3 regions of the Microbacterium lacusdiani genome follow, and region 3 is predicted to be linked to each of the others. Evidence: predicted binding sites of a transcription regulator. Region 3 holds the regulator's gene; each other region holds the start of a gene.
What was found. The regulator LexA, encoded in region 3, represses DNA repair genes until DNA is damaged. The targets are predictions, from matches to a motif close to TCGAACANNTGTTCGA.
Positions count from the first base shown of each region.

Region 1: a site for LexA is predicted at 2,587-2,602, ahead of ACYVGN_RS03275 (HNH endonuclease signature motif containing protein). Genes of this name have one in related genera too.
Region 2: a site for LexA is predicted at 4,251-4,266, ahead of ACYVGN_RS09055 (HNH endonuclease signature motif containing protein). Genes of this name have one in related genera too.

Region 1 covers NZ_BAAGXJ010000003.1:237,868-248,000, reverse strand. The annotation lists gene ACYVGN_RS03290 (cation:proton antiporter domain-containing protein) at 1-147, opposite strand, end outside; one part of gene ACYVGN_RS03285 (IS5 family transposase) at 849-1,199, shown strand; one part of gene ACYVGN_RS03285 (IS5 family transposase) at 1,201-1,743, shown strand; gene ACYVGN_RS03280 (hypothetical protein) at 1,836-2,258, opposite strand; gene ACYVGN_RS03275 (HNH endonuclease signature motif containing protein) at 2,624-3,907, shown strand; gene ACYVGN_RS03270 (YdeI/OmpD-associated family protein) at 3,986-4,363, opposite strand; gene ACYVGN_RS03265 (nitronate monooxygenase) at 4,423-5,430, shown strand; gene ACYVGN_RS03260 (NAD(P)-dependent alcohol dehydrogenase) at 5,485-6,525, opposite strand; gene ACYVGN_RS03255 (PQQ-dependent sugar dehydrogenase) at 6,596-7,507, opposite strand; partial or broken gene ACYVGN_RS03250 (MFS transporter) at 7,641-8,774, shown strand; gene ACYVGN_RS03245 (O-acetyl-ADP-ribose deacetylase) at 8,795-9,298, opposite strand; gene ACYVGN_RS03240 (AIM24 family protein) at 9,363-10,133, shown strand, end outside.
Region 2 covers NZ_BAAGXJ010000014.1:3,314-13,446, reverse strand. The annotation lists gene ACYVGN_RS09070 (CaiB/BaiF CoA transferase family protein) at 1-677, opposite strand, end outside; gene ACYVGN_RS09065 (GNAT family N-acetyltransferase) at 706-1,095, opposite strand; gene ACYVGN_RS09060 (nuclease-related domain-containing DEAD/DEAH box helicase) at 1,217-2,944, shown strand; gene ACYVGN_RS09055 (HNH endonuclease signature motif containing protein) at 2,963-4,240, opposite strand; gene ACYVGN_RS09050 (cation transporter) at 4,422-5,054, opposite strand; gene serS (serine--tRNA ligase) at 5,202-6,482, shown strand; gene ACYVGN_RS09040 (HAD-IIB family hydrolase) at 6,479-7,327, shown strand; gene menC (o-succinylbenzoate synthase) at 7,456-8,580, opposite strand; gene ACYVGN_RS09030 (hypothetical protein) at 8,577-9,425, opposite strand; gene ACYVGN_RS09025 (M20 family metallopeptidase) at 9,548-10,133, shown strand, end outside.
Region 3 covers NZ_BAAGXJ010000010.1:83,205-93,337, forward strand. The annotation lists gene hflX (GTPase HflX) at 1-944, shown strand, start outside; gene ACYVGN_RS08480 (GNAT family N-acetyltransferase) at 947-1,543, shown strand; gene ACYVGN_RS08485 (S9 family peptidase) at 1,551-3,506, opposite strand; gene lexA (transcriptional repressor LexA) at 3,537-4,256, opposite strand; gene ACYVGN_RS08495 (LysM peptidoglycan-binding domain-containing protein) at 4,521-4,931, shown strand; gene ACYVGN_RS08500 (histidinol-phosphate transaminase) at 4,966-6,057, shown strand; gene hisB (imidazoleglycerol-phosphate dehydratase HisB) at 6,122-6,727, shown strand; gene hisH (imidazole glycerol phosphate synthase subunit HisH) at 6,724-7,410, shown strand; gene priA (bifunctional 1-(5-phosphoribosyl)-5-((5-phosphoribosylamino)methylideneamino)imidazole-4-carboxamide isomerase/phosphoribosylanthranilate isomerase PriA) at 7,470-8,216, shown strand; gene ACYVGN_RS08520 (SseB family protein) at 8,200-8,967, shown strand; gene ACYVGN_RS08525 (DUF1844 domain-containing protein) at 8,989-9,399, opposite strand; gene infC (translation initiation factor IF-3) at 9,705-10,133, shown strand, end outside.

The DNA of each region.
Region 1 (10,133 bases), on a different contig from region 3:
ACCGAGCGCCACGAAGCCGTCAGCGCGCTCGGCGAAGCCCAGGCGCTCGGCGATGGACGAGAAGAACAGCCGTCGGAGCGCCCATCCGACGGCCAGCCCCGCGGCGAGCCGATGCCGATCCGCCAGAGCACGTCGACCAGCAGCCATTCACCGAGCCAGCCGGAGGGCGCGATGCCCGCCAGGCTGACCGCTATCGCGGCGTACGTGAAGGGGAACGCGAGGCCGTCGTTGAGCCCCGCCTCCGACGTGACCGCGAAGCGCGCCTCGTCGTCGTCGCTGCCCTCCTCGGTGAGGGGCTCGCTGACCTGCACCTCGCTCGCCAGCACCGGATCGGTCGGTGCGAGCGCCGCGGCCAGCAGCAGGGCGGCGGCCGCGCCCAGCCCGAGGCCCCACCAGCCGACGATGGCCACAGCGACGATCGAGAGGGGCACGTGATTCCCAGCAGCCGCCACGTCGTCGACCACGTGCGCCACGCGAACCTCCGGTTGATCGCCAGCCCGGCGCCCATCAGTGACACGATCACGCAGACCTCGGTGATGTGCAGCGCGAGCTCGGGGTGTGCGATCGGATCGGGGTCCGGAAGGCCGGGGAAGAGCGCGAAGGCGCCCATGCCGGCCGCGACGAACACCATGGGCATGGATACGGGCACCCTGCCCAGCAGGCGCGGCAGGAGCGCCGCCACCAAGGTCGCGATGCTCGCCGCGAGGTACAGCAGGCCCACCGGATCCAACGCCATCCCGCCATCCTCGTCGCGGTGGCGTGCAGGCGCGAGCACTGGCGACGTCGCCTGCGTGTGTGCTAGGGCGTGTCTGACAAATAGTTCGGCGGCGCGCTGAGAGTCTGAGGTCGTGACGCGGTTTCAGGTGCTCTCGGATGCTCAGTGGTCGTTGCTCGAGGAGATGCTGCCGCGCCCGACCGGGCGCAGGGGACGGCCCTTCGCGGACGCGCGGTTGATGGTCGAGGGCATCGTCTACCGGTATCGGTGCGGGATCGCGTGGCGGGATCTGCCGGAGGTGTTCGGGCCGTGGCAGACGGTATGGACCTGGCATCACCGCATGGCCACGGAAGGCACCTGGGACAAGGTGCTCGCCACACTCACCGCCGCCGCGGACGAGGCGGGGCTGGTGGAGTGGTCGCTGTCGGTGGACTCCACGATCGCCCGCGCGCATCAGCACGCGACGAACACGAAGCGCCTCACAGGGGGCTGGATCGAATTACACGAATCCGGGCGTCGAGCCGCCTGATCACGCGGTCGGCCGCTCCCGAGGCGGCCTGTCGACGAAGATCCACCAGCTCGTCGACGGCAACGGGCTCCCGCTGGTCGCGCTGCTGACAGCAGGCCAGGCCGGGGACTCGCCGATGTTCCTGCCGCTGATGGGACACCTGCGTGTCGCCCGTCCCGTCGGCCGGCCCCGCACTCGTCCGGACGCGGTCCGGGGTGACAAGGCGTACTCATCCCGCGCGATCCGCGGGCATCTACGCGCCCGCGGGATCAAGGCCGTGATCCCCGAGCCGTCCGACCAGCAAGGCCACCGCAAGCGCCGCGGCTCACGCGGCGGACGCCCCGTCGGCCTCGACGCCGCCGACTACAAGGGCCGCAACGTCATCGAGCGCCGCTACTGCCACATCAAGCAATGGCGAGGACTCGCCACCCGCTACGACAAACTCGCGATCACCTACCGGGCCGCTGTCATCCTCAACGCCGTCATCGCCTGGACCCGGCAATTGTCAGACACACCCTAGCCGGGTCGGGTTCGGACGGCTCGCATCCGCTCGAACGCTCCGGCGCGACCGACACAGCGCTGACAGATGTGAACGCATCGCGCTGACAGGCGTCACGCGCTCGGTGGTGACCAATCTCTCGGCCCCTGCGCGGGCTTGATCGGTTCGACCCAGCCCGCTTTCGAGAGACGAATGGCTGATCTCGGTTCGGACGGCCAGACGCCGCCGCGGTGCATATTCACACCAGACCGGGCGGCGGCGTGCGAATAATCGGATCGGGCCCGACGCTCATTCTGGCGCTCGGTCAGCCGCAGCACGATTTCCGCGTGATAGGCCAACCGTGCGTCGGGGCGGAGCCGGAGGAACGACTTCGCCCATTGCCGGTCCCAATCGGCCGCGCAGAGGCAGGCGAGCACGAGGGGCCCGAAGATCAGGGACAGTCGCACCTGCTGTTCAGCCTCGGGAGGAAATGCGCCCGCGATCGCATTGATGGTCAGGCTCAGCGCGTCCAAGGCGTTGCGAATCAATTCGACCATTTCCGCCATTTCCTCGATCGCGCAAGCCGTCCCGCACATTGTGGCACGAAGGTCGAAGCAGTTGGGAAGACAGTATGTGAGCCGCCCCCCCCCCGAATTCACGTGGGTCCGAAAGGATTCGTACGTCGGCGTCGGCCTCGCCGGAATCGCATAGGCGCATCATGGTGTCGACGGTCACTGGGAGCATCGACGCCGGCTGCGCCGCCTCGCTCGTCCTGAGGGTCGACACGGCGACCGCGCCCGGCGCTGACGTCCTCTGGCAGCGGACCGGACATCGGCGGTCCTCGTCTCAGTCGCTCATTGCCGTTCCCCACAGGCTGCGCGACATTCGAACGAATGTCCGAGGCCCCTGGGATGATGGGGGCATGCCACGGTTCACGGATGCGGATGCCTCGGGGTGGGAGTTCACGCCCGGTGAGTTGGCGCGGACGCGGGAGATCGTGGAGCGGCTGAAGGCGATCCGGGTCGAGCGGGCGGGGCTGGATGCCGAGGAGGCGGCGCTGCAGGCGGAGGCGATGGGCATCGCGATCGACCAGATCGGGCGGATGCCGGATGCGAGCGTGTACGAGTTCCCGGTCCGGTCCATGGCCGCCGAGCTCGCGCTGGCGACGAGGGAGTCGCCCCGCGCGGTGCAGGGCCGGATGGATCGCGCGCACACGCTGGTGACCCGGTTCCCGGCGACGCACGCGGCGCTCGGGGAGGGGCGGATCACCTCCCGGCACGCGCAGCTGATCGTGGAGGCTGGTGCGGACCTCGATGAGGATGCGGTGCGGGCGGCGTTCGAGTCGGAGATCCTCCCGCTGGCGGAGAGGACGACCCCGTATCGCACCAAGGCGCTGGCTGCGCGGGTGGCGGAGAAGCATCAGCCGGTGTCCGCGACCGTGCGGCATGAGGAGGCGCGGGAGCGGCGGGGCACGTGGGTGGAGGACCAACCGGACGGGCAGGCGGTGCTGTGCATCAGCGGCCCCGCGTACGTGATCCACGCGGCCCATGACCGGCTGACCGCGCAGGCCCGGGTCGTGAAACGCGCCCGCGGCGGGTCAGAGGACCCGGCGGTCGCCGCGGACGAGCGCGACCTGGGGCGGCTGCGGGCGGACCTCGCACTGGATCTGCTGCTGTCGGCCATGCCGTCGGGTCACCCGGTCGAGCAGCACATCAACGCGAGCATCGAGGTCACCATCCCGGTCACCACCCTCGCCGGTCTCGACGACGAGGCGGCCCTGTTGGCGGGGTACGGGCCGATCGACGCGGACACCGCCCGCCGCCTGGCGGCGGGTGCGGTGGGGTGGGAGCGGCTGTTCCTCCACCCCGACACCGGGGCCCTGCTCACCGTGGACCACCGCACCCCGACGGCGGCGCAGCGGCGGTACCTGCTGGCGCGGGATGGGACGTGCCGGGTCCCGGGGTGCGCCACCAAGGCGAAGCACTGCGACATTGACCACACCATCCCGTGGTCCAAGGACGGGCCCACCAGCGTCGAGAACACGGCGCACCTGTGCGAGCCGCATCACATGATGAAGCACCACTCGCCCTGGGACGTCGACCAGGTCGGCCGCGGCATCCTCCGATACCGCAGCCCGGCCGGGTACGAGTACTTCGACACCCCGTACCGCATCGAATACGCCGGTGGCGGCGCACCACCCTTCTGACGTGCGGGGCGGCTGAGTGCCGAGCGTCAGCACCCAGTGCCGGCGGGCGCTCGGGCGCCTGACCGCCACCCGTCGCCGTCACGTCCACGGGTGGTCCCACCGTCCGTCCGCCTGCGCCGTCGCGACCTCGGCGAGCCCGCCGGGGCGCATCCGGCCCTCGGCGATCAGCCGCTCGACCTTCGAGATGTTGAGGCGGGACCACTTCGACGCCGGGCGCCGCCGCGCGTATCGCTGCAGGTAGGTCTCCTCGTCGCCGCCGCGGCGGACGGCGGAGACCCATCCGAAGCAGAGCCCCACGTCCACCAGCTCGTCCGAGCTGAGCGAGGCGGGCACGACGCCCTTCCGCGTCAGCCGGAGCCACACGACCCGGGTCTCGGGCCCGGCCTGCTCGAAGAACGCCTCCACGTCGGCCACCGACGGGCGGTCGAGAACGGGTTCGCCGTCGATCTCCGTCATGGCGGCACGCTACTGCGCACATCGGACATCGCGGGGAGCGCGGCGGGCAGGATGGACGCATGAGCCTCCCCGAGCCGCTGTCGCGCAGCAAGCCGGTGTTCGCCGCCCCGATGGCGGGCGGCCCGAGCACGCCGGCGCTGGTGATCGCGGCGGCGCGCGCCGGCCACTTCGCGCAGCTCGCCGCCGGATACAAGGCCGTCGACGCGCTGCGCACGGACATCGGGGCGGTGCGCGAGGCGGGAGTCGACCTGTTCGGCGTGAACCTCTTCGTGCCGAACATCCATCGCATCGACGACGCGGCGTACGCCCGCTACTGGGAGCGCATCGCGCCGAGCGGGACGTCGATGCCCGCGAAGACCGAGGACGACGACGCCTGGGGCGCGAAGGTCGAGCTGCTGCTGGCCGACCCCGTGCCCGCCGTCAGCTTCACATTCGGCCTTCCCGAGCGCACGGTGATCGACGCCTTCCGCGACGCCGGCACGCTGGTCCTGCAGACCGTCACGTCGGCCGCCGAGGCGCGGAGCGCGATCGACGCCGGCATCGATGTGCTCGTCGTCCAGGGATACGGGGCCGGCGGCCACTCCGGCGTGTGGGAGGCCGGGGTGCTCCCGGCAGCGGTCCCGCTTGTCGACCTCGTGCGGGGCATCCGGGAGGCCGTGGCCGCTCCCATCGTCGCGACAGGAGCGGTGTCGCGCCGCGATCAGGTCGCCGAACTGCTCGATGGGGGCGCTGACGCCGTGGCGGTGGGCACGATGCTGCTCCGGGCGCGCGAGAGCGGCACGTCGGCTGTGCACCGCGCGGCGCTCGCGGATCCCGCGTTCACGCGCACGGAGCTCACGCGCGCGTTCACGGGGCGGCCCGCGCGGGCGCTCGCGAACCGCTTCGTCGAAACCCACTCGGCGCACGCGCCGTCGGGCTATCCCGCGATCCACCACCTGACCCGCGCGATGCGGGCGGACGCCGCGGCGCGCGGCGACAGCGGAGCGGTGCACCTGTGGGCGGGCGAGGGCTGGCGGGACGCCAGGGAAGCGCCTGCGGCGGAGATCCTCCGCGACCTGACGCCGTGAGCGGCGGCGCGATCGGCCGGCCGACGGGGCCGTCGATCGCGCCGCGCTCAGGGCCTACAGGGTCGCGGCGTCGATCACGAAGCGGTAGCGGACGTCGCTCGAAAGCACGCGCTCATACGCGTCGTTGATCTGCGTCGCCTCGATGAGCTCGATCTCGGGCGCGATCCCGTGCTCCGCGCAGAAGTCGAGCATCTGCTGCGTCTCGGCGATCGACCCGATCGTCGAGCCGGAGAACGAGCGGCGGTTCGCGAACAGCGTGAAGAGGGTGACGGGCAGCGGCTCCGGCGGGGCGCCCACGTTCACCATGGTGCCGTCGAGCGCGAGCAGCGACAGGTAGCGGTCGACGTCGAGGGGCGCGCTGACCGTGTTCACGATGAGGTCGAACCGGTTGGCGAGCCGCTCGAAGGTCTCGGGGTCCTCGGTCGCGAAGCATTCGGATGCGCCGAACGCGATCGCGTCGTCCTGCTTGGCGAGCGACCGGGACAGCACCGCGACCTCGGCGCCCATCGCGGCGGCGATCTTGACGGCCATGTGGCCGAGGCCGCCCAAGCCGACCACCGCGACGCGCTTGCCCGGTCCCGCGTTCCAGTGCGCGAGCGGCGAGTACGTGGTGATCCCCGCGCAGAGCAGGGGAGCGGCGGCCTCGTACGGGATCGCCTCCGGCACCTTCAGCACGAAGTCGGCGTCGACGACGATGTGCGTCGCGTAGCCGCCCTGCGTGATCGTGCCGTCGACGTCCATCCCCGCGTAGGTCTGGATGTTGCCCTTGAGGCAGTAGTTCTCCATGCCGGCCCGGCAGTTCTCGCACTCGCGGCACGAGTTGACCATGCAGCCGACGCCGACCCGGTCGCCGACCGCGTGCCGCGTGACCTCCGGGCCGACCTCGACGACCTCGCCCACGATCTCGTGCCCGACGACCTGCGGGTAGGCGATCGGCCCCCACTCGCCGCGGACCGTGTGGATGTCGCTGTGGCAGATGCCCGCGTAGCGGATGGCGATCAGCACGTCGTTCGCGCCGACGTCGCGCCGCTCGATCGTGATCGGCACGAGCGGCTCGGTGGCGGACGGGGCGGCATAGGCGTTCACGGTGAGCATGTGGTCCACGTTAGGCCGCTCATCGGGCCACGGGCTCCGATCGCGTCGGCATCGGCCCCGTGCCCCGGCATCAGCGGGGTTCGATCGCGAGGATCCGGTCGTCGCCCCCTGTCGGCGTGCCGCGGCCGTCCGTGTTGTTCGTCAGGATCCAGAGCTCGCCGGACGGCGCGACCGCGACGTCGCGCAGGCGGCCGTACTCGCCCGCGAAGAGCTCGGAGGAGGTCGACGGGTCGGAGACCGGCACCGTCCGCAGCACCGCGCCGCGGAGGTTCGCGATGTAGACCGTGCCGTCGGCCCACGCGATGCCCTGCGGGTTGCGGTGCCCGAAGCTGTAGACGAGGGAGCCGCCGAAGGGATTGTCGTCCGGGACGTCGCCGTCGGGCGTCATGCGGACGATCTTGCCCGCGAGGCTCTCGAGATCCTGCGCGGCCGCGCGGTCGCCCGCGTCTCCGGCCGTGGCGTAGAGCATGCCGTCGGGCCCGAACGCGATCCGGCCGCCCGAGTGGACGCTCGCGGAGGGCAGCCGGTCGACGATCGTCTCGCCCCCGCCGAGGCGCAGCGATCCCGGGTCGCCGTCGATCGCGTACCGCTGGATCCGGTTCCCGTCGGCGGCGGTGGAGTACACGTAGAGGCGGTCGCGGTCGTCGACCGCGACCCCCAGCAGCCCGGACTCGCCGAACGCGGTGACGTCATCGATCGTGCCCACGACCCGTGCGCCGGCGCCCGTCAGCTCCAGGATCTCGCCGGTGTCGCGGGCGCTGATGAGCGCCGTGTCTCCGAGGAACGCGATCGACCACGGGGCGTCGAGACCCTCGGCGATCACCCGCGGCGAGGCGGGCTCCGCCGGCGTCGTCGAGCCGCGAGGGACGGATGCGGTCGCCGACGGCGCCGGCGTCTTGGCTGCGTCGGGGCCGCACCCGGCGAGTGCGAGCGATGCGGCGACGCCGATCAGCGCCAGGAGCGCTCGTCGCGAGGTGCTCATGCCCCGACGCTAGGCGATCCGCGCGCCGGCGGCACCCGTCTCACGCCAACCGCCCGCGGCTCGCGTCCTGGGCGGCGAGCGGCCGCGCGCAGGACCCGCCCTCGGTGTCCGCTCCCGGGCGCAGCCTGCAGGGGTGACGACGGGGGCTGCGACCACGGATGACGGCACGCGCGTGCGCCGCCGGGTGCTCGCGATCGCGATCCTGGCCTCGTCCGTCGCGTTCCTCGACTCGAGCATCGTCAACGTCGCCCTGCCGGCGATCCGCGGGGAGCTGGGCGGGGGCTCGCGGGACAGCAGTGGGTGGTCAACGCCTACCTGGTCACGCTCGGCGCGCTCATCCTGGTCGCCGGCTCGCTCAGCGACCTGTACGGGCGCCTGCCGGTCCTGCGCATCGGACTGATCGGGTTCCTCGTGGCATCGCTCGCGATCGCGGCGGCGCCGTCCATCGAGTTCCTCGTCGTGGCGCGCGCCGTGCAGGGCGTCGCCGGCGCCCTGCTCGTGCCGAGCTCGCTCGCGCTGATCACCCCCCAGTTCGACGAGGCGGCCCGGGGTCGCGCGATCGGCGCGTGGACGGCCGCCACCAGCCGGCGGTCCTCGCAGCGGCGCCGCGGGCGTCGTTCTGTTCGCCGGCTTCCTGTTGCGGCAGGCGCGGGCGGCGCATCCGATCATGCCGCTCGCGCTGTTCCGCATCCGGAACTTCTCGGCCGGCAACCTCGCGACGACGTTCATCTACGCGGCGCTCGCGCTCAACGGGTTCGCGGTCGTCGTCTACCTCCAGGAGGGCGCGGGGCTGTCCGCCACGCTCGCGGGACTCGCGTCGCTGCCCGTGACCGTGATCATGGTGCTCGGCAGCTCCCACGTCGGCGGATGGTCCGCGCGCTGGGGCGCGCGCATCTTCATGACGGTCGGCCCGGCCGTCATGGCTGCCGGGGCGGCGCTGCTGCTGACGGTCGGCCGGCCCTTCGACTACTGGCTGCAGGTGCTGCCCGGGATCGTGCTGCTGGGGGTCGGGCTGACCCTGACCGTCGCCCCGCTGACGAGCGCGGTGCTCGGCTCGGTCGACGCGGAGCGCTCCGGCATCGCCTCGGCGGTCAACAACGCGGTCGCGCGGGTGGCCGGGCTGCTGGTGGTCGCGGTGATCGCGGTGATCGCCGGGGGAGACCTCGATCTGGCGGGCTTCCATCGGGTCGCGGTCGCGACCGCCGTGCTGTTCGCGGCCGGCGCTCTCGCGTCGTGGGCCGGCATCCGCGACCGTCGCGGAACCTGATCCTCCGCGAGGATGCCGGGTCAGCCCGCGTCGAGCACCGCGGAGATGCGGGCGAACGTCGCGGCGTCGTACGCCACGAGGCGGATGTCCTCGACGCCGGTGTCGGCGGAGCGGAGCGTATCGACCGCCGCGCGGATCGCGTCGTCCTTCGGCCACCCGTACACGCCGGCGCTGATGAGCGGGAACGCGATGGAGCGGACTCCGAGCTCGTCGGCGACCTCGAGCGAGCGCCGGTAGCAGCTCACGAGGAGGGCGCGGTCCCGCTGGCCCGCGGCGTGGTTCGGGCCGACGGTGTGGATCACCCAGCGTGCCGGGAGGTCGCCCGCCGTGGTCCAGCCTGCGTCCCCCGTGGCGAGGCCGTGCGGGAAGCGAGCGATGCAGTCGCGCAGGATGGCCGGGCCGCCCGCGCGGTGGATCGCGCCGTCGACGCCGCCTCCGCCGCGCATGGCGTTGTTCGCGGCGTTGACGATCGCGTCGACGGGCTGCGTGGTGATGTCCCCCTGCACGGCGGTGAGCTCGGCCATGACTCGATTGTGCTCCTGCGCGGGCGTCGCGCGGCGGTAGTGTCGCTCGCGAGAGGAGCGCGACATGGACGCTGGCTGGTTTCCGGATCCGACGGGGCACGCGGAGCTGAGGTGGTGGGACGGCACGGCGTGGACCGAGCACGTCTCGACCGGCGGCGTCGTCACGACCGCGCCGCTCACGCCCGCCCAGACGGCGCCGGCCGACGCCGGCGCGCCCGGCGCTCAGGCCGGGCAGCCGGTCGGCCGCGGGGACGCGGGCATCACGGGGGAGCTGATCTCGGGCACCCATGCCGAGGTGTCGGGCACCGGCCCCGCGAACCAGAACGAGAAGATGCTGCGGGTCGGGCTCGGCGAGCCGTTCCTGGCCCGTCAGGGATCGATGGTCGCCTACCAGGGCGAGGTCGACTTCGCGTATCAGGGCGGCGGCGTCGGCCGGTTCCTCAAATCGCAGCTGACGGGCGAGGGTCTGTCCCTCATGCGGGTGTCGGGGCGCGGCGACGTGTTCCTGGCGAACGAGCAGGCGGAGGTGCACATCCTGCACCTCGACGACTCGGGCATCTCGATCAACGGGCGCAACGTGCTGGCGTTCTCCGAGACGCTGCAGTGGAGCATCGAACGCGTCCAGGGCGCCGGCATGATGACCGGCGGCCTGTTCAACACGACCCTGCGCGGCACCGGGTGGGTCGCGATCACCACGGCCGGACCGCCCGTCGTGCTGAACGCCGCCGAGGCGCCCACGTACGCCGACACCAACGCGGTGGTCGCCTGGTCGGCGAGCCTGCAGACCACCCTGAAGTCGTCGTTCAAGGCCGGCGCGCTCATCGGCCGCGGGTCG
Region 2 (10,133 bases), on a different contig from region 3:
CCCGCGCCGAGGTACGCCGACGCCTGGTTCGCGAGCGCGCCCTGCAGGCTCGAGAGCAGCGACACCTCGATGCGCGAGCCGGTGCCAGTGAGTTCGCGGCGGCGCAGCGCCGCGAGCGTGCCGATCACGGCGTCCTTGCCCGTGAGCACGTCCACGAGGGCGACGCCGACCTTCATGGGGTCGCCGTCGGGCTCGCCCGTGATGTGCATCAGGCCGCCGAGGGCCTGCACCACGAAGTCGTATCCGGGCATCCGCGCGCCGCCCGCGGAGCCGAAGCCCGTGACCGACACGTAGATCACGCGGGGGTTGTCGCGCGCGACGTCGTCGTAGCCGAGGCCGAGGCGGTCGAGCGTGCCGGGCAGGAAGTTCTCGATCACGACGTCGGCGCGCGCCGCGAGGCGCCGCGCTCGCGCGACGTCGGCCGGGTCCTTCAGGTCGAGCGCGACCGACTCCTTGTTGCGGTTCACGCCCTCGAAGTAGGTCGCGGCGTGTGCGCTGTAGGGCGGTCCCCACGCGCGGGTGTCGTCGCCGGCTCCGGGTCGCTCGACCTTGATCACGCGCGCGCCGAGGTCGGCGAGGGTCATCGTGGCGAGGGGGCCCGCGAGCACCCGCGAGAAGTCGGCGACCAGGATGCCCTCGAGCGGCGCCGGGGCGGAGGGGCGGGACGTCTCTGTCACTGCGCCAGCCTATGCGGGCGGCACGCGCTCAGCCGCGCCACTCCTCGGCGAGCAGGCCGTAGTTCATGCCGTCCATCCACTCGCCCGAGCGGTGCAGGCCCGTCTTGCGGCTGTGCTCCTCGCGTCGCATGCCGAGCCGCTCCATGACGCGCCACGACGGCTCGTTCGCGGCGAGGCACCCGGCGTGGACCCGGCGCAGCCCGAGCTGCGTGAAGCAGGCGCCGATCACGGCGCGCAAGGCCTCCGTGGCGTAGCCGCGCCCCTGGTGGGCGGGGTCGAGGGTCCACCCGAGCTCGGCCTGCACGCCGCGGCCCTGCTCGGCGACCTCGGCCTGCGCCCAGCCGTCCTCGATCCGGAGCATGACGTCGCCGATCAGCTGGTCCTCGCGCTCGATCACGAGCTGGTCTGAGGGAGGTATGGCCTCTTGTAGCCGACGAGTACGTCAGGATCTGGGATCTCCCAGGTCTCCGAAATACTTTCGGTTGACGAGCGATAGCTGAGTGTTAACCGCGCGCGCAGTTTGACGCGAGAATTCAGTCATGCCTCCCCACATGATCCCCGCCCGCCCCCGCAAGGGCGCGAACGGATCCGAGCGGCGGGTGTTCGACGCGTTCGCCTCGGTCCGCGGGCATGACGACTGGATCGTGATCCACAGCCTGCAGCTGCGACGGCACGCCACGCAGTTCCAGGGAGAGGCCGATTTCCTCGTCCTCGTGCCCGGGCGCGGGATCGTGGTGATCGAGGCCAAGAGCCCCGAGTACGTCTCGTACCGCGACGGCGAGTGGATGCTGGACCGGGTGCCGAACCCGGGCAAGAGCCCGTTCGATCAGGTCGACGGGGCGATCCGGAGCCTGCGCGGGTTCCTGGCCCGGCGCGAGATCCTCGTCGGATCCGAGCCGATCGCGCGGCTCGTGTGGTTCACCTCGCTCGGGCGCCACCAGTTCGAGACGCACGGCGACATGCAGTTCTTCGAGTGGGAGCTCGCGTTCCGCGACGACCTGCGCCGCCCGGAGGCGCTGATCGAGAAGGTGCTCGCCGAGCACGATGCCTGGTACCGCACGGTCGACGGGGTCGCGCACGACCCGGCCGTGATGACCGGCGATCACGTCTCGACGATCGCGCGGGCCCTGCTCGGCGACCTCGAGGGCGGGCGCACGCTCGCCGACCGCAAGCTCGAGCGGCTCGACGACGAGCAGCGACTACTGAAGTCGCAGGCGCGCATCCTCGACGCGGTCGCCCGCAACGACCGGATCTACTTCGAGGGCCCCGCGGGCACCGGCAAGAGCCACCTCGTGATGAGCGCCGCGAAGCGCCACGCGGGGCAGGGCGCGCGCGTGCTCGCCGCATGCTGGAACGAGCTGATGGCCGACGCGCTGCGCGAGCGTCTCGGTCGCCACGCGGCCATCCACGCCACGAGCCTGAACGCGCTCATGCTGCGGATCGCGGGCCTCGAGGCCAACCGGGTCGACGCCGACAACGCCTGGTATACCGAGCGCTTGCCGCAGCTCGCGATCGAGGCATTTCGCGCGGCGCCCGACCGGCACGCGTACGACGTCGTGTGCATCGACGAGTTCCAGGATGTCGCGGGCCTGCCGGGCGTCCTCGCCTTCCTCGACGAACTGGTCGCGGATGACGCGAAGCTGGTGCTCGCCGGCGATCGGCGACAGCAGATCCTGAGGCCGTCGACCACGCACGTCGATCCGTTCGCGGTCGCGCGCGAGCACTTCCCGGGGCTGATGCACGTCTCGGTGGACCAGGGTGTGCGCCAGGTCGCGGCGCTCGCATCCGGTGCCGAGGAGCTGCTCAGCCGCCGGTTCGGATACTCCAGCCACCGCCTCGTCACGAACGACCCGGGCGCCCTGTCGATCGTCCCCGTCGGTACCGACAACGCGGGCGCCGAGCTCGCCCGCTCCCTCCGCGAGCTGCTCGAGCATCATCAGGCGCACGACGTCGTGATCCTCAGCCCGTTCGGCGAGCGGCACTCGCTCGTGGGCCGTCTGCTCGCCGCGCAGAACTTCACGAAGGACGAGAAGTGGCTGCGTGCTCAGCTGCGGCCGCTCGTGGGCGCGGCGGACGGCGACGCGCATGGACGTGTGCGCTGGGGATCCATCGGCAAGTTCAAGGGTCTCGACGCCGAGGCGGTCATCCTGACCGACGTCGGCGACGCGGGCATCGCGTTCGCGTGGGAGCACGGACTGTCGTGGTTCGACCTGCTCTACGTCGGGCTCACGCGGGCGCGCTACCGCTGCGTCGTCGTCGCGGGGTAGGCGCCATCGCGCCCTGCGTCAGAACGGGGGATCCCCGTCCGCCGCGGCGGTGGCGACGAAGCGGACCGTGGGTGGCGGCTGTTCGTGGAGCACCTGGCCGGTGGGGGTGATCCACACCATGACGCCGTTGTCGTTGCGGCAGCCCCAGCGGCCGTGGTGCTTGAGCACGTGGTGGGCTCGGCAGAGCGCGGCCAGGTTGCCCACGTCGGTGGCGCCGCCCTCGCTGTAGGGCACCGTGTGGTCGATGTCGCATCGGCGGATCGGGCGGCGGCAGCCGGGGAAGCGGCAGTGCTCGTCGCGCGCGGTGAGGAACCGGCGCTGCTCGGCCGTGGGGGTGTAGGTGTCGACGGCCGTGAGAGCACCGGTCTGCGGGTCGCGGAAGAGCCTCGCCCAGGTGTGGGCCCGGCCGGCCAGGCGGCGGGCGGTCTCGGGGGCGACGGTGCCGACGCGCGTCGCGTGCGCGGGCTGGTCGTCGGCCCCGGCGATCACCTCGGCGGGCACGGTCACGTGGACCGCCGCGCGGATCTCGTCGAGACCTTCACCCGCCGCGGTCGGCGTCGCCGTGAGGAGCATGTCGGTGACGACGTCCGCCCGGATCTGCGCGAGCGTGCGCGGATCCTCGTCTCCTTCGCCGACGCCGGCCTTCACCTGGCGGGCGATCGCGTTCGACCGGTCGTCGATGCCGGCCGCGAGTGCCGCGTCGACGAGCAGCTGGACCAGCGCCATGCCGTCCTGGTCGGGCGTCACCCACATCCCCCGGCGCTCGTTGGCCTCCTCGTGGCGCTCCTCGATCGTCTGCGGCTGCAGCCGCTCGGCGATCGCCTGGCAGATCGGTCGCAGCTTGCCTGCGGTGGTGTCCGTGAACTGGAGGGCGATCTGCTCGTACCGGGCGCGGAGTTCGTCGTCGAGTCGGCCTCCCTCACCGCACACGACGCGGGCCTGAGCGGCCGTGATCCGGGACTCGGCGAGGGCCGTGAACGTCGCCGGGAAGCGCTGGATCATGACCGCGGCATCGTCCATCTTCGCGCGCACCGACGTGTCGGGAACGCGCGAGACGGCCGCGAGATCCGCGGCCATCGACCGGATCGGCACCTGATAGGACGACGGGCGAGTGCCCGGCATCGCGAACATCACGTCCTGCGCGATCGCGTACGCCTGCGCGTGGAGGCTCGCCTCCATCGCCGCCAGGCCTGCCTTCGCGCTCTCGACGTACGCGAGGCCTGCCTTGATGGTCAGCACCTGTTCGCGCTGCGCGTCGGAGAGATCCCAGCGCTCGTCGAACGGGTTGGTGGCCATGAAGCCAGTATAGAACGAATGTTCGAATGTCGCAAGAGATCTTGTGGGGAGGTTCGGTCGGTTTCGACTCGCTTCGCTCGCTCAACCAGCACAGAGCGGCTCGCTCAACCAGCACAGAGGGCTCGCTCAACGAGCACAGAGGGGCTCGCTCAACCAGCACAGAGAGGAGGAGGGAGGCGGATCAGTCCACCGCCTCGCCGGCGAGCACCTTCGCGGCCAGGCGCTCCTCCTCGCTGACCTCCCAGACCTCCCACGCGGAGTGCAGCGCCAGAAGGATGATCAGGCAGCCCAGGATGAGGTCGGGCCATCCGGACGACGTCCAGGCCGTGATCGCCGCCATCGCGATGATCGCGACGTTCACGAGCACGTCGTTGCGCGCGGACAGGAACGCGGCGCGGCTGAGGGACCCGCCGTGATGCCGGACCCGGGCGAGCAGGACGGCGCTCAGCCCGTTCACGACGATCGCCCCGATCGAGGCGAGCACCACAGGCAGCACCTTGGGAGCCTCGGGCGCGAGGAAGCGCTGCACGGCCTCCCACGTCGCGAACCCCGCCGGCGCCAGGATCAGCACCGCCATGACCTTGCCCATCAGGGCGCGACGGGCGAGGGCCCAGCCGAGTGCGATGAAGATCAGGAGGTTGATCGAGGTGTCCTCGAGGAAGTCGACGCTGTCCGCGAGCAGCGACACCGAGCGGGCCTGCAGCGCGACGACGAACTCGACGAAGAAGTAGGCGAGGTTCAGCAGCGCGACCGTCAGCACCGCGCGGCGGATGCGGCGGCGGAGGTCGGCCCCGTCGTCGGCAGAGGGCGTCATGGTTCGACGGTAGTGGGCGGGGGATGCCGTGACCGGGCTTCGGGGGTTTCGACTCGCTTCGCTCGCTCAACCGGCAGAGGAGGAGGGTCGTTCACCCTGCACCGGGTGAGAGGGAGCTCCCGCGTCCGCGAGACCTAGACTGGGCGGGTGATCGATCCCGCTCTGCTCCGCGACAACCCCGACCTCGTGACCCGCTCGCAGGTGGCCCGCGGGCACTCGCCCGAGACCGTGACCGCCGCGGTCGAGGCAGAGAAGGCGCGGCGCGCCGCCATCGCCGCGTTCGAGGAGCTGCGCGCCGAGCAGAACGCGTTCGGCAAGCAGGTCGCCAAGGCGCCCAAGGACGAGAAGGCCGCGCTCGTCGCGCAGGCGAAGGACCTCGCGAACCGCGTCAAGGACGCGCAGCAGGCCGTGACCGAGGCCGAGGCCGCGTTCGCCGAGGCGGCCGCCCGGATCGAGAACATCGTGCTGGATGGCGTTCCGGCCGGCGGCGAGGACGACTACGTCGTGCTGCGCGAGGTCGGCGACGTGCCGGCGTTCGACCCGGCCGAGTTCCCCGACGGCCCGCTCGACCACCTGGCCCTCGGCGAGAAGCTCGGCGCGATCGACATGGAGCGCGGCGCGAAGGTGTCGGGCGCGCGGTTCTACTTCCTCAAGGGTGTCGGCGCGCGGCTCGAGATCGCGCTCATGAACTACGCGCTCAGCAAGGCGCTCGAGGCCGGCTTCACGCCCATGATCACCCCCACGCTGGTGCGCCCCGACATCATGGCGGGCACCGGCTTCCTCGGCGCGCACGCCGACGAGATCTACCGCCTCGAGGCCGACGACCTGTACCTGGTCGGCACGAGCGAGGTCGCGCTCGCCGGATACCACAAGGACGAGATCCTCGACCTGTCGGACGGTCCGCTGCGCTACGCCGGATGGTCCACCTGCTACCGCCGCGAGGCCGGCTCGCACGGCAAGGACACCCGCGGCATCATCCGCGTGCACCAGTTCAACAAGCTCGAGATGTTCGTCTACACGACGCCGGAGGACGCGGCCGCCGAGCACGAGCGCCTGCTCGCCCTCGAGGAGGAGATGCTGCGCTCGCTCGGCCTCGCGTACCGTGTGATCGACACGGCCGCCGGCGACCTCGGCTCGAGCGCCGCGCGCAAGTACGACACCGAGGCGTGGGTCCCGACGCAGGGCGCGTACCGCGAGCTCACGTCGACCTCGAACTGCACCACGTTCCAGGCGCGCCGCCTGGACATCCGGCACCGGCCTGAGGGCGCCGCGAAGACCGAGCACGTCGCGACCCTCAACGGCACGCTCGCCACGACGCGCTGGATCGTCGCGCTGCTCGAGACGCACCAGCGCCCCGACGGCTCGGTCGTCGTGCCCGAGCCGCTCCGCCCCTACCTCGGCCTCGACGTGCTGGAGCCGATCGCGTGACGGACGAGCGCGTGGCGGGTCGCCGGCTGCTCGTGGCGCTCGACCTCGACGGCACGGTGCTGCTCGAGGACGAGTCGTTCAGCCCGCGCGTGCACGAGGCCGTGCGCCGCACGGTCGACGCCGGGCACATCGTGACGATCGCGACCGGGCGCAGCTGGGAGGCGACGTCGTACATCCTGCACGCGCTCGGCATCCTGCCGGAGTTCGTCGTGTGCTCGAACGGGGCGGCCATCCTGTCGCGCGACACCACGCAGGAGACCGGCTACGCGCGGCACACGACCGAGACGTTCGACCCGACCGAGGTGCTGACGCTGCTCGAGAAGCACCTGCCCGACGCCAAGTACCTCGTCGAGCTCGCCGACGGATCGCGCCTCTACACGCATTACGTGGACGACTGGGGCCTCGAGCGCGACACTGCGAAGCACGTCGAGATCGACGACATGAAGGGCCGCCAGGTCGCCCGCGTCGTGGTCGTCTCGCCCGAGCACTCCGAGGACGAGTTCGTCAGCCTCGTCGACCAGATCGGGCTGCACCACGTGTCGTACTCCGTGGGCTGGACCGCGTGGCTCGACATCGCTCCGCAGGGCGTCGACAAGAGCACCGCGCTCGAACAGGTGCGCGAGTGGGAGGGCATCGACCCGGCGGACGTCGTCGTGATCGGCGACGGCCGCAACGACATCGGGATGTTCCAGTGGGCGTCGGGGCACGGCGGTCGCGCGTTCGCGATGGGGCAGGCCCCGGATGAGGTCATCGCCGTGTCGACGGACCTCACGGGAACGGTCTACGACGGCGGCGTCGCGCAGGCGCTCGACACGCTGCTCGAGACGGCGGCGACGCCGAGCTGACTCGCGCGGCCCGTTTCCTGGGTTTCGACTCGCGCTGGCGCGCTCGCTCAACCACCCTGTGGGAGGACTCTCCCCCCGTGCTGGTTGAGAGGGCGGAGCGAGTCGAAACCGTTGAGGCGGCCCTCGCGTCAGAGGGCGATCTCGACCAGGCGGGTGCGGAAGCGCTCGAGGCGGTCGGGGTCGATCTCGACGCCGAAGCCGGGGCCGGTGGGCACGTCGACGACGCCGTCGTGCATCCGGATCGGCTCGGTGACGATGTCCTCGGCATAGAAGCGGTCCGATCCGGAGATGTCGCCGGGCAGCGTGAAGCCGGGCATGGCCGCGAGCGCGGCGTTGGCGGCCCGGCCGATGCCGGTCTCGAGCATGCCGCCGCACCACACCGCGATGCCGTGCGCGCGGGCGAGGTCGTGGATGCGGCGCGCCTCGAGATAGCCGCCCACGCGCCCCGGCTTGATGTTGATGACGGCGGCGGCGCGCAGCGCGATGGCGTCGGCGGCCGCCTCGGCGGACACGACCGACTCGTCGAGGCAGATCGGGATGTGCAGCAGCCTCGCCAGTTCCGCGTGCTGCCGGATGTCCGCCTCGCCGAGCGGCTGCTCGATCAGCAGCAGCCCGAACTCGTCGAGCCGGCGCAGGTGCGCGGCGTCGACGAGCGTGTAGGCCGCGTTCGCGTCGACCTGGAAGGGCAGGTCGTCGCCGAACGCGCGCCGCACGGCCGCGACGTGCGCGACATCCGCGCCCGGCCGGATCTTGAGCTTGATGCGCGCATAGCCCTGCTCGATGTATCCGCCGATCACGCGCACGGTCGCGTCGACCGAGTCCTGGATGCCCACCGAGACACCCGACGGCACGGATGAGCGCACCGCGCCGAGGTACGACGCGAGCGACCGGCCCTCGGCGCGCAGCTGCGCGTCGAGCACCGCCATCTCGACTGACGCCTTCGCCATCTGGTGCCCCACGATGTGCCGCAGGTGATGCGCCACGGTCTCGGCCGTGAGGTCGTCCACGGCGGCGAGCAGGGGAGCGAGCCAGCGCTCGATGACGTCGGCGGCGCCGTCCAGGTACTCGGGGGAGTAGATCGGCCGGTCGAGCGCGACGTTCTCGCCCCATCCGGTCACGAGCTCGCCCGAGGCGGTCTCGAGCTGCGCCTCGACCAGGAAGCAGTGCTTGACGGTCTGCGTGCCGAACGACGTGGTGAACGGCGCGACGAGCGGCATCTCGAGGTGGTGCAGCCGGATGGCGCGGAGCTTCATGGGGTTCCTTCCGTGGGCTGGTCGGCGCGGCGCAGCACGTACTGCCCCGCGTCGGTGAAGCCGTCGACGCCCCATCCGGTCGCGAGCAGGTCGGTGAACGCGGCGCGGGTCTCGGAGCGCCAGCGGCGGGCCGCCTCCGGATCCGTGCGCCGCAGCGCCTCGATGTCGGTGGGCGTGGCGAGGAGCGCGGGCCCGTCGCCGCTCGGCCGCGCGTAGGCGGACGGGACGTCGCCCTCGTCGGCGATCGCGTGCGCCCCGTCGACCTCGACCGCGCCGCCCCGCTCGGGCGGCGTGCGCGTCAGATCCCAGCGCACGAGCATGCGGTCGGAGTCCTGGCCCGCGTTGATCGCGTCGCGCATCTCGCCGTAGAGCGACGGCAGGTACTCGACCGGGCGCGCGCCGAGCGTGCGGATGTTGAAGTGCGCGTTGCGCCGGACGAGCGGATCGAACGTCCACGTCATGGCGTCGATCCCGCGCTCGAGGCACCACGCGCGCTGCGCGAGCTTGATCGCGCGGCCCGCCCCGCGGCCGGCGGCCTCGGGCAGCAGGCCCACGATGTGCGAGTGGAACGGCGTGCCGGGCGGCCCGCAGAAGCCCATCGCGGCGCCGACCGGCCCGTCCTCGCGCAGGGCGAGCGTGACGGGGTTGCCGGCGTGGGCGAGCGCGACCAGCAGCGCGGGGTCGAGCATCTCGGCGCCCGTGCGCCCCCACACCTGGCCGAGCACCTCCGACACGCTTCGGCACGCGGCGGCGTCGTGCGCCTCCTCGAGCAGGATGCCCGCCTGCGCGAGCGCCTCGTCCGCGAGGGCGCGGGCCGCGGCGGCGACGTCGGCGGGCGGATGCATATCCCCAGCTTCCCACTCCCGCCCTGGCTCCATGACGCTGCGAGCCGCCCCGGTTCACGCGCCCGGCGTGCGGCGGATATCGTCGGTAGGACACCCTGACGCGCACCGAGGAGAGGCGACACATGACGGATCGCGACACCGCCCTCGCCCGTCGGGCGCCCGCCGAGGTCGACGGGCTGCTGGAGTGGGCGCGCGACAGCCTGCCGCAGATGCTCACCGACATGGAGCACCTCATCCTGTGCGAGTCGCCCACCGGCGACCGGGAGGCGATCGCGCGATCGGCCGATCTCGTCTCGGCGATCGGCACGCGCATCCTGGGCTTCGGGCCCGAGCGTCTCGTGATCGACGGGTTCACCCACCTGCGCTGGCACATCGGATCGCCGGCCCCCGAGGCGCCGCGCGTGCTCGTGCTCGCGCACCACGACACGGTGTGGCCGCTCGGATCCATCGAGACGCACCCGTTCTCGATCCAGGACGGCGTCATGCGCGGGCCCGGGTGCTACGACATGATCGCGGGCCTGGTGATGGGCCTGCACGGCATCGCGGCGCTCGGGCACATGGACGAGGCGGCGGTGACGCTGCTCGTGACGGGCGACGAGGAGATCGGATCGCCGTCGTCGCGCGACCTGATCGAGCAGGAGGCGCTGGGCTGCGTCGCGTCGCTCGTGCTCGAGTCGGCCGAGGGCCGCGCGCTCAAGATCGGCCGCA
Region 3 (10,133 bases):
GCCAGCACGCCAAGAGCCGCGAGGGCAAGGCTCAGGTCGAGCTCGCGCAGCTCGAGTACCTGCTGCCGCGCCTGCGCGGCTGGGGTGACTCGATGAGCCGCCAGGCGGGTGGCCAGGTCGGCGCCGGCGGCGCGGGCATGGGCTCGCGCGGTCCCGGTGAGACGAAGATCGAGCTCGACCGCCGTCGCATCCGCACGCGCATGGCGCAGCTGCGCCGGCAGATCCGCGACTTCGCGCCCGCGCGCGAGGCGAAGCGGGGCGAGCGCAAGCGCAACACGATCCCCTCGGTCGCGATCGCCGGCTACACCAACGCCGGCAAGTCGAGCCTGCTGAACCGGCTCACCAGCGCCGGGGTCCTGGTCGAGAACGCGCTGTTCGCGACCCTCGACGCCACGGTGCGGCGGTCCGAGACCTCGGACGGCCGCGTCTACACGATCGCCGACACGGTCGGCTTCGTGCGCAACCTGCCGCACCAGCTCGTGGAGGCGTTCCGTTCGACCCTCGAGGAGGTGGCCGACGCCGACGTCATCCTGCACGTCGTCGACGCGCATCACCCCGACCCGGCCGGGCAGCTGCAGACCGTCCGCGACGTGATGGGCGACGTGGGCGCGCGCGACATCCACGAGATCGTCGTCTTCAACAAGGCCGATCTCGTGGACGACGACACGCGCCTCGTCCTGCGGGGCCTCGAGCCGAACGCGGTCTTCGTGTCCTCGCGCAGCGGCGAGGGCATCGACGAGCTGCGCGCGGCCATCGAGGCGGCGCTGCCAATGCCCGAGGTCGAGATCCGCGCGCTCGTCCCGTACGACCGCGGCGAGCTGATCTCGGCCATCCACGAGCAGGGGCACCTTCTCGAGCGCTCGCACGAGGAGGGCGGCACGCTGGTGCACGCCCACGTGTCCGAGCGCCTCGCCGCGGCGCTCGAGCCCTTCCGCGTGGCCTGAGCATGCGGATCCGGCCGTACGCAGCCGCCGACCGCGACGCCGTCGCGGAGATCTGCCTGCGCACGGCCGACTACGGCGGGGACGCCACGGGCGTGCTCGAGGACGACGGGCTGTGGGCGGACGTGTGGGCGCTGCCGTACGTGTCCCGCCACCCGGACCTGGCCTTCGTGCTCGAGGACGAGGGCCGCGTGATCGGGTACGTGGTCGGCACGGACGACACCGACGCCTTCGAGGAGTGGTTCCGGGTCGACTGGTGGCCGTCGCGCACCGAGGGACGCGCGCGACCCGAGCGGGAGCGAACGCGCCAGGAGGGCATCCTGCTCTACGCCTACGGACGCCGGCCGGGCGCGGAGCCGTACGCCGCGGCGGGCTACCCGGCGCACCTGCACATCGACCTGCTGCCCGAGGCCCAGGGGCGGGGGTGGGGGCGCCGGCTCATCGAGGCGCTGGTCGCCGAGCTGCGCCGCCGCGGCGTGCCGGGGCTGCACCTGACCGCCGCGACCCGGAACGCCGGCGCCCTGGCGTTCTACGACCGCGTCGGGTTCTCGCGCCTGCCCTCGCACGAGGGGGTCCAGGCGTTCGGGATGCGACTGGGCTGACCCGGAGTCAGTCCAGGTCGATCGGCGGCACCCCGGGGGTCTCGAACCCGAGGATCGCGCCCAGGAAGGCCAGCTCGGCCTCGAACGCGCGCACGAGCGTCTCCGCCTGCCGGAAGCCATGCGACTCGCCCTCGAACAGCAGGTACTTGTGCGGCACGCCGTTGGCCGCCAGCGCGTCGCGCAGCGCCTCGGACTGCGACGGCGGCACCACCGGGTCGTCGGCGCCCTGCAGGATGAGCAGCGGCGTCTGCAGCGTCTCGGGCCGCGACAGGGGCGAGCGGCTGACGTACAGCGGCTCGGCCTGGGGGAGCGGGCCGACGAGGCCGTCGAGGTACCGCGCCTCGAAGTCGTGCGTGTCGTCGGCCAGCCGCCGCAGGTCCGCGACGCCGTAGCGGCTGATGCCGGCGGCGAACACGTCCGTGTCGGCGACCGCGCACAGCACGGTCCAGCCGCCGGCCGAGCCGCCCTTGATCGCGATCCGGGCGGGATCCGCCAGACCCGCCGCCGCGAGCCCCCGCGCGGCGGCGGCCGTGTCGGCGACGTCGACGATGCCCCAGCGGCCGCGCAGCCGCTCGCGGTACGCGCGGCCGTAGCCGGTCGATCCGCCGTAGTTCACGTCGAGCACGCCGATGCCGCGGCTCGTGAAGTACGCGACCGCGAGCGAGAGCTCGCCCGACGCGTGCGCGGTCGGCCCGCCGTGCACGAGCACGAGGTACGGAGGCAGCTCGCCCTCGGGAGCGGTCGCATCCGGGTTGGTCGGAGGGTATGCGAACGCGTGGACGTCGCCGTCCGGACCCTCGAAGGTCACGGCGCGGGAGGTCGGCATCCATGCGGGGGCGAGCGCCGAGACCCCGCCGCGCAGCGCGGTGAGCGTGCGCGCGTCGACGTCCAGGAGCCAGAGGCCTCCGGGGACGCGGGTGCCGGCGCCCGTGAGCAGGACGCGGGAGCCCTGTGCGTCCCGCACGAGCACCCCGCCGGTGAGCGAGGTCTCCAGGCCGTCCACCGCGCCGCACGTCGGATCGATCACGATGAGCTCGTCGGCGCCGTGCGTGCGCACCGCGACGATCCGGCCGTCGTCGAGCGCCGCGAACCAGCGGGTCGCGAGGTTCCACAGCGGTCCGCCCGTGTCGGCGTCGGCGGGGTAGATCGGCTCCGGGCCGGTCGCGCCGAGGCCGTCGAACCGCACCCAGTGGAGGTTCCAGCGGCCCTCGGGGTCGGCGGTGAACATGAGCTCGTCGTCGCCGGTCCACTCGGGCTGCAGCGCCGAGATCCCGCCGTCCTCCGTGCGGCCCCCCGCGACCACCACGTGGTCCGCCACGCGCCCGTCGGGGCCGATCCGGCCCACGCGCAGCTCGGAGGCGTCCCACGGCATGTCCGGGTGGTCCCACGCGATCCAGGCGAGTCGGTCGCCGCGCGGCGCCGGGTACGCGAGGAAGTCCGAACCGGCCACCACGCTGAGGATCGCCTCGGGATCGTCGGCCGCGGAGCCGTCGAGCGGGATCACGACGATATCGCGCACGGGGGAGCGGTCGCCGGCGTGTGTCTCGCGCACGGCCCACAGCCGGCCCCCGCCGTCGGGACCGGCGGCGAACGTGAGGTCGCCGAAGCTCATCCCCAGGCCCGCCGGCGTGAGGGGCTCGGGCGCGCCGCCCACGGTCAACCGGTGCACGCGCTGATCCGAGCCCTCCACGAAAAGCAGCTCGGAGGCCGGCGTGACGGTCCACGCACCGCCGCCGTACTCGTGCACGCGCGAGCGCGCGTTCCAGGGCGCCGGCAGCAGCGCCTCGGGCTCGTCGTCCGTGAGCCGGAAGACCGCGGTGCGCCCCCGCTCCGACGGCACGCTCTCGCTCCACCAGATCTCGTCGCCCACGAAGCGCGCGCCGTCCAGGCGAGGCGAGCCTCCGGCGATGTCGGCTGCCGCGATCGGCGAGGGCCAGGATCCGTATGGGAGCGTCTGTGCCATGCCCCCACGCTATCGGGGAGCCCGCGGAGGTCAGACCGCGCGCATCACCGCGACGACCTTGCCCAGCACGACCGCCTCGTCGCCGAGGATCGGCTCGAACGCGGAGTTGCGCGGCAGGAGCCACGTGTGGCCGTCGCGCTGCCGGAAGACCTTGACCGTGGCCTCGCCGTCGAGCATGGCCGCGACGATGTCGCCGTTCTCCGCCGTGTTCTGCACGCGCACGACCACCCAGTCGCCGTCGCAGATCGCGGCGTCGATCATGGACTCGCCCGAGACCTTCAGCATGAACAGCTCGCCCTTGCCGACCAGCTGGCGGGGGAGCGGGAAGATCTCCTCGACCTGCTGATCGGCCGTGATCGGCACGCCCGCCGCGATGCGGCCGACGAGCGGCACCATGGCGGCGTCGCCGACCGTGGGCATGCCCGCGTCGAGGTTCTCCGCCGACTGGCCGGGGAGGTCGATCAGCACCTCCATCGCACGCGTCTTGCCGGGGTCGCGGCGCAGGTAGCCGCTCAGCTCGAGCTGCCCCAGCTGATGCGTGACGCTCGAGAGCGACTTGAGGCCGACCGCGTCGCCGATCTCGCGCATCGTGGGCGGGTAGCCCTTGGTCTGGATCGAGCGCTGGATGACCTCGAGGATGGCCAGCTGCTTGTCGCTGAGGCTCTTGCGGCGCCGCGTGCGGGGCTTCTCGTCGGCCGCAGCCGACTGTCCGGCGTCGAGGTTCGACGTGCTGGTGTCGACGGCGCTCATGTCCCGTGCTCCTTCGCTCCGACATCCGATGTCGGTGGCCCGTGGTGGAGTGTCCTTCATCGAAACGGTATCCGAGAACCACGCGGATCCGGAAGATCTGTTCGAGCGTGTCGCGTGACATCTCGGACCGGTTTTCGAAGAAGACGTTGACAGATTCGAATCTTCGAAGATAGATTCGGAACAGAGCTTCGCATCCGGCCCTCCCGGCCGAGCGCCGGATGCGAAGCCTCTCCGATCCTCTCGAGGAAGCTGAAGGAGCCGCAGATGACCACCGTGAGCATCACCGCCTACCAGGCCCCGGTCCGCCCCGCCCGTGCCCTCCGCACCGAGCGCGCCGTCCGCGTGGCGCCGGCGACGCGGCTGCGGGTCACGCGCCGCGGTCGTCGCGTGCTGGCCGCCCTCGCCGCGGCTCCGGTCGCCGCGGGCCTGGCCCTCGCCGTCATCAGCGGCGGAGGCGCCCTCGCGTCGCGCGAGGACGGCGCACCCGCCGGCACGTTCGACACCGTGACGGTCATGGCGGGCGACTCGCTCTGGTCGATCGCGGAGGAGATCGCTCCGGCCGCGGACCCGCGCGACGTGGTGGACGCGATCGTCGCGCTGAACCAGCTGCAGAGCTCGTCGGTCGCCGCCGGAGAGCGGCTCGCGATCCCGGCGGAGTACTCCTCGGCCCGCTGACGGACGAGAGGCCACCCGTCCGAGCGGCCCTAGCATTGAGAGGGTGACGGTCACTCTCGACGAACTGCCGATCCGCGACGACCTGCGCGGGCAGAAGCCCTACGGGGCACCTCAGGCGCCTCTCCCCGTGGCACTCAACGTCAACGAGAACACGCATCCCGTGCCGGCCGAGGTCGCGGACGACATCGCCGACGCGGTGGCCCAGGCTCTGCGCAACGTCAACCGCTACCCGGATCGCGAGTTCACCGAGCTCCGGCAGGGCTTCGCGCAGTACCTCGGCCACGGCCTCGACGAGAGCCGGATCTGGGCCGGCAACGGCTCGAACGAGGTGCTGCAGCACGTGCTGCAGGCGTTCGCGGGTCCCGGGCGCTCGGCGTTCGGCTTCGAGCCCACCTACTCCATGTACCGGCTCCTCACACGGGGCGTCGGGTCCGAGTGGATCGGCGGCACGCGCGGCCACGACTACACGATCGACCCGGAGGACGCGGCCCGCCAGGTGGCGGAGGCGCGGCCCGATGTCGTGTTTCTGTGCGCCCCCAACAACCCCACTGGCACGCCGCTGTCGCTCGACGTGGTCGAGGCCGTGTACGACGCGACAGACGGCATCGTGGTGGTGGACGAGGCGTACCAGGAGTTCGCGCCGCACGAGTCGCCCTCGGCGCTGACGCTGCTGGGCGGGCGCCCCCGCCTCGCGGTCTCGCGCACCATGAGCAAGGCGTTCGCCTTCGCCGGCGCCCGCGTGGGCTATCTCGCGGCCGATCCGGTGCTGATCGACGCGCTGCGCCTGGTCCGTCTCCCGTACCACCTCAGCGCGCTGACGCAGGCGGCCGCGACCGCGGCTCTGCGGCACTCCGACACCATGCTGCGGATGGTCGACGAGATCGTCGTGCAGCGGGACCGGATGTCGGCGACGCTCGAGGCGCTCGGCTACCGCGCGTACGAGTCGTGGACGAACTTCGTGCTGTTCGGCGGCGTCTCCGACCCCGCCGCGACGTGGCAGGCGCTGTACGACCGAGGCGTGCTCATCCGCGACATCGGCATCCCCGGCCACCTGCGGGTCACGGCCGGCACCGAGGAGGAGACCACGGCGTTCCTGGAGGCCCTGGCCGAGCTGGGCCGTCGCTGAGCGGAGGCCGTGCGCGGTCGCCGCGCGGTCCGGCGGCGACCGCGCCCCGACTAGACTCGCGGGCATGACGACTGCCCGAATCGCACGCCGCACCCGCTCCACCAGCGAGTCGAGCGTCGAGCTGGAGCTGAACCTCGACGGCACCGGCCGCAGCACCATCTCGACCGGCGTGCCGTTCTTCGACCACATGCTGACGGCGTTCGCGAAGCACTCGCTGACCGATCTCACGGTGACCGCGACGGGCGACACCCACATCGACGCCCACCACTCGGTCGAGGACATCTCGATCGTGCTGGGCCAGGCGATCCGCGAGGCCCTCGGCGACAAGTCGGGCATCTCGCGCTACGGCGACGCCCTCGTGCCGTTGGACGAGGCGCTCGCGCAGGCCGTCGTCGACATCTCCGGCCGGCCGTTCCTCGTGCACGAGGGCGAGCCCGCCGGCTTCGAGCTCCACCTGATCGGCGGTCACTTCACCGGGTCGCTCGTGCGCCACACGTTCGAGGCGCTCGCATTCAACGCGGGCCTCACGATGCACGTGCGCGTCATCTCGGGCCGCGATCCGCACCACATCGCCGAGGCCGAGTACAAGGCGCTCGCGCGCGCGTTCCGCCAGGCGAAGGCGCTCGATCCGCTGGTCGAGGGCATCCCGTCGACCAAGGGAGCCCTGTGAGCGAGGCGAACACCCCCGACGACGCCGTGCGCGAGGGCGACAAGCCCGTCGTCGCGGTCCTGGACTACGGCTCCGGGAACATCCACTCCGCCGTCAAGGCCCTGCAGTCGGCGGGAGCGGACGTGCGGCTCACGCGCGACCGCGGCCTGATCCTCGACGCGGACGGCCTGCTCGTCCCCGGCGTCGGCGCCTTCCGGGCCGTCATGGAGCAGCTGCGGTCCGTGCGGGGTCCCGAGCTCATCGAGCGCCGCCTGGCGGGCGGACGGCCCGTGCTGGGCATCTGCGTCGGCATGCAGGTGCTGTTCGAGCACGGCATCGAGCGGGGCGTCGACACGGAGGGCCTCGGCGAGTGGCCCGGCGTGGTCGAGGAGCTCAAGGCGCCCGTCGTGCCGCACATGGGCTGGAACACGGTGGAGGCGGGGGAGGGCTCGCGCCTGTTCCGCGGGCTCGAGGACGAGCGCTTCTACTTCGTGCACTCGTTCGCCGCGCAGGAGTGGACGCTCGACGTCCAGCCGCCCTTCCCGCAGCCGGTCCTGACCTGGGCGGAGCACGGCGGCCGCTTCCTCGCGGCCGTCGAGAACGGGCCCCTCTCGGCCACCCAGTTCCACCCCGAGAAGTCGGGGGAGGCGGGCATCCGCCTGCTGCGGAATTGGATCGACGGCCTCCGCGGGGCTAACCTCTGAGATCGTGCCCCGCGACGGGAGATTCCCGGCGCTCGCGGATCCGAAGCACATTGGGAGCTATGAACGACTTCGCGTCCACCCCCGGACTGATCCTGCTGCCCGCTGTCGACGTCGCCGACGGCAAGGCCGTCCGCCTGACCCAGGGCGCCGCCGGCACCGAGACCGACTACGGCGACCCCATCGAGGCGGCCGAGAACTGGGCCAAGCAGGGTGCCGAGTGGATCCACCTGGTCGACCTGGACGCGGCGTTCGGCCGCGGCAGCAACGCGGGCGTCCTGCGCAAGGTGATCAAGCACCTGCGCGGCGTGAACGTCGAGCTGTCGGGCGGCATCCGCGACGACGCCTCGCTCGAGGCGGCCCTCGAGAGCGGCGCGCAGCGCATCAACCTCGGCACCGCGGCGCTCGAGAACCCCGAGTGGACCGCGTCGGTCATCGGCCGCTACGGCGACGCGATCGCCGTCGGCCTGGACGTGCGCGGCACGACGCTCGCGGCGCGCGGCTGGACGCAGGAGGGCGGCGACCTCTGGGACGTGCTGGAGCGCCTCGAGGAGGCCGGCTGCAGCCGCTACGTCGTGACCGACGTCACGAAGGACGGCACGCTGCGCGGGCCGAACCTCGACCTCCTGCGCGAGATCACGGCGCGCACCCCGAAGCCCATCGTGGCGTCTGGCGGCGTCTCGAGCCTCGACGACATCGCGGCGCTGCGTCGCCTGGTGCCGAACGGCGTCGAGGGCGCGATCGTGGGCAAGGCCCTTTACGCGGGCGCGTTCACGCTCGCCGAGGCGCTGGATGTCGCGGCCGACTGACCGCGCAGACTCCGCCGGCGTCCCGTGGGAGGGACGTCACTTCGAGGCGAACCCCCACGCGTCCGACGACGGCTCCGCCGACCCCGCGCTGCTCGCGGCGCTGACCGCCTTCCGCGCGGGTGACGGGGATCAGGTCGCGGTCGTCGACGCGCTGCGTCGCGCGCGCGTGCTGATTCCGCTGGTGGCAGAGAAGGGCGACGAGGGCGTCGGCGCGCACGGGCTTGTGGTGGACAAGACGCAGGAGCTCTCGATCGTCACGGTCGCCGCGCCGGACGGCCGCAGCGTGCTGCCGGTGTTCAGCTCCGTCGAGGCGCTGGGTCGCTGGGACGCGAAGGCCCGTCCGATCCCCGTCGAGGCGGTGCGCGCGGCGCTGGCCGCGTCGGCAGAGCACACGGACCTGATGGTGCTGGACCCCACGTCCGACACGGAGTTCGTCGTCCGCCGCCCGGCCGTCTGGGCGATCGCGCAGGGCGAGCCGTGGACCCCCAGCTTCGCCGACCCCGACGTCTTCCTCGGCCTGCAGGAGAGCATCGCGGGCGAGCTCGCCGTGCTCGACCTCGAGGTGGAGCCGGGAGACCCGACCGCGCGGCTGCAGGGGCCCGAGCTCGTGGTGCGGCTCACGCTCATGTCCGGGCTGGACCGGACCGAGCTCGACGCCGTGCTGGCCCGGCTGGCGCGCCGCTGGTCGACCGACGACCGCGTGGCGACCCTCGTCGACTCGCTCGCGATCAAGCTCGCGAGCACTGAGTAGCCGCCGCGGGGCGGGTGCCGGTCAGACGACCGGGCCCGTCCACTTCTCGCCGGGGCCCTTGCCCAGCTCGTCCGGGATGGTCGAGATCTCGCGGAAGCGCAGCTGCAGGGACCGCAGGCCGTCGCGGATGGGGCGCGCGTGCATGTCGCTGATCTCGGGGGCTGCGGCGGTCACGAGGCCGGCGAGCGCGTTGATGAGCTTGCGCGCCTCGTCGAGGTCGATGTCGGCGTCGGCGTCGGGGGAGTCCGCGAGGCCGAGCTTGACGGCGGCCGCGCTCATGAGGTGGACGCAGGCCGAGCCGATGACCTCGACGGCCGCGACGTCCGCGATGTCCCGCACGGCCGAGGTGTCGGCCGCGGCGCGGTCCTGCTCCTCCCAGCGCGCCTCGCGCTGGGCGTCGAAGGAGTGGGTGTGGCCGGGGTTGGTGCTCATGTGCCGCTCTCTGCTAGACTTTCCCGGGCTCCGGACCTTCTCGCATGAGAAGCCGGACGAAAGAGGATTCACTTCCCACCCGCGCTTGCCGTCATAAGGCTACCGGGTCATGCACTCCCTCGCGTTCGCGCGAGTGTTCCAGGCCGCCGCGGCATGCCTGATCGGGTGAGGCCGACGTGTGACGTCTGCCGGGTGGATGCTGAGTCTCTCTCCCGCCCGTGGCACGAAAACGTCGTCACGGTGGCCTCAGTCACCCACCCAAGGAGTTCCGCATCAGCGATCCCCGTACCAACGAGCGCATCCGCGTGCCCGAGGTCCGACTCGTCGGCCCGAACGGCGAGCAGATCGGCGTCGTCCGCATCGAGGCCGCCCTCCGCCTGGCGCAGGAGGCCGATCTCGACCTCGTCGAGGTGGCCCCCAACTCGAAGCCTCCCGTCGTCAAGATCATGGACTACGGGAAGTTCAAGTACGAGGCCGCGCAGAAGGCCAAGGAGGCCCGTCGCAATCAGGCCAACACGGTCCTCAAGGAGGTCCGGTTCCGCCTGAAGATCGACGAACACGACTACGAGACCAAGCGCAAGCGCGCGGAGGGCTTCCTGAAGTCGGGTGACAAGGTGAAGGCCATGATCCTGTTCCGCGGTCGCGAGCAGTCGCGCCCCGAGCAGGGCGTGCGCCTGCTGAAGAAGTTCGCGGACGACGTCGCCGAGTTCGGCACCGTCGAGTCCAACCCCAAG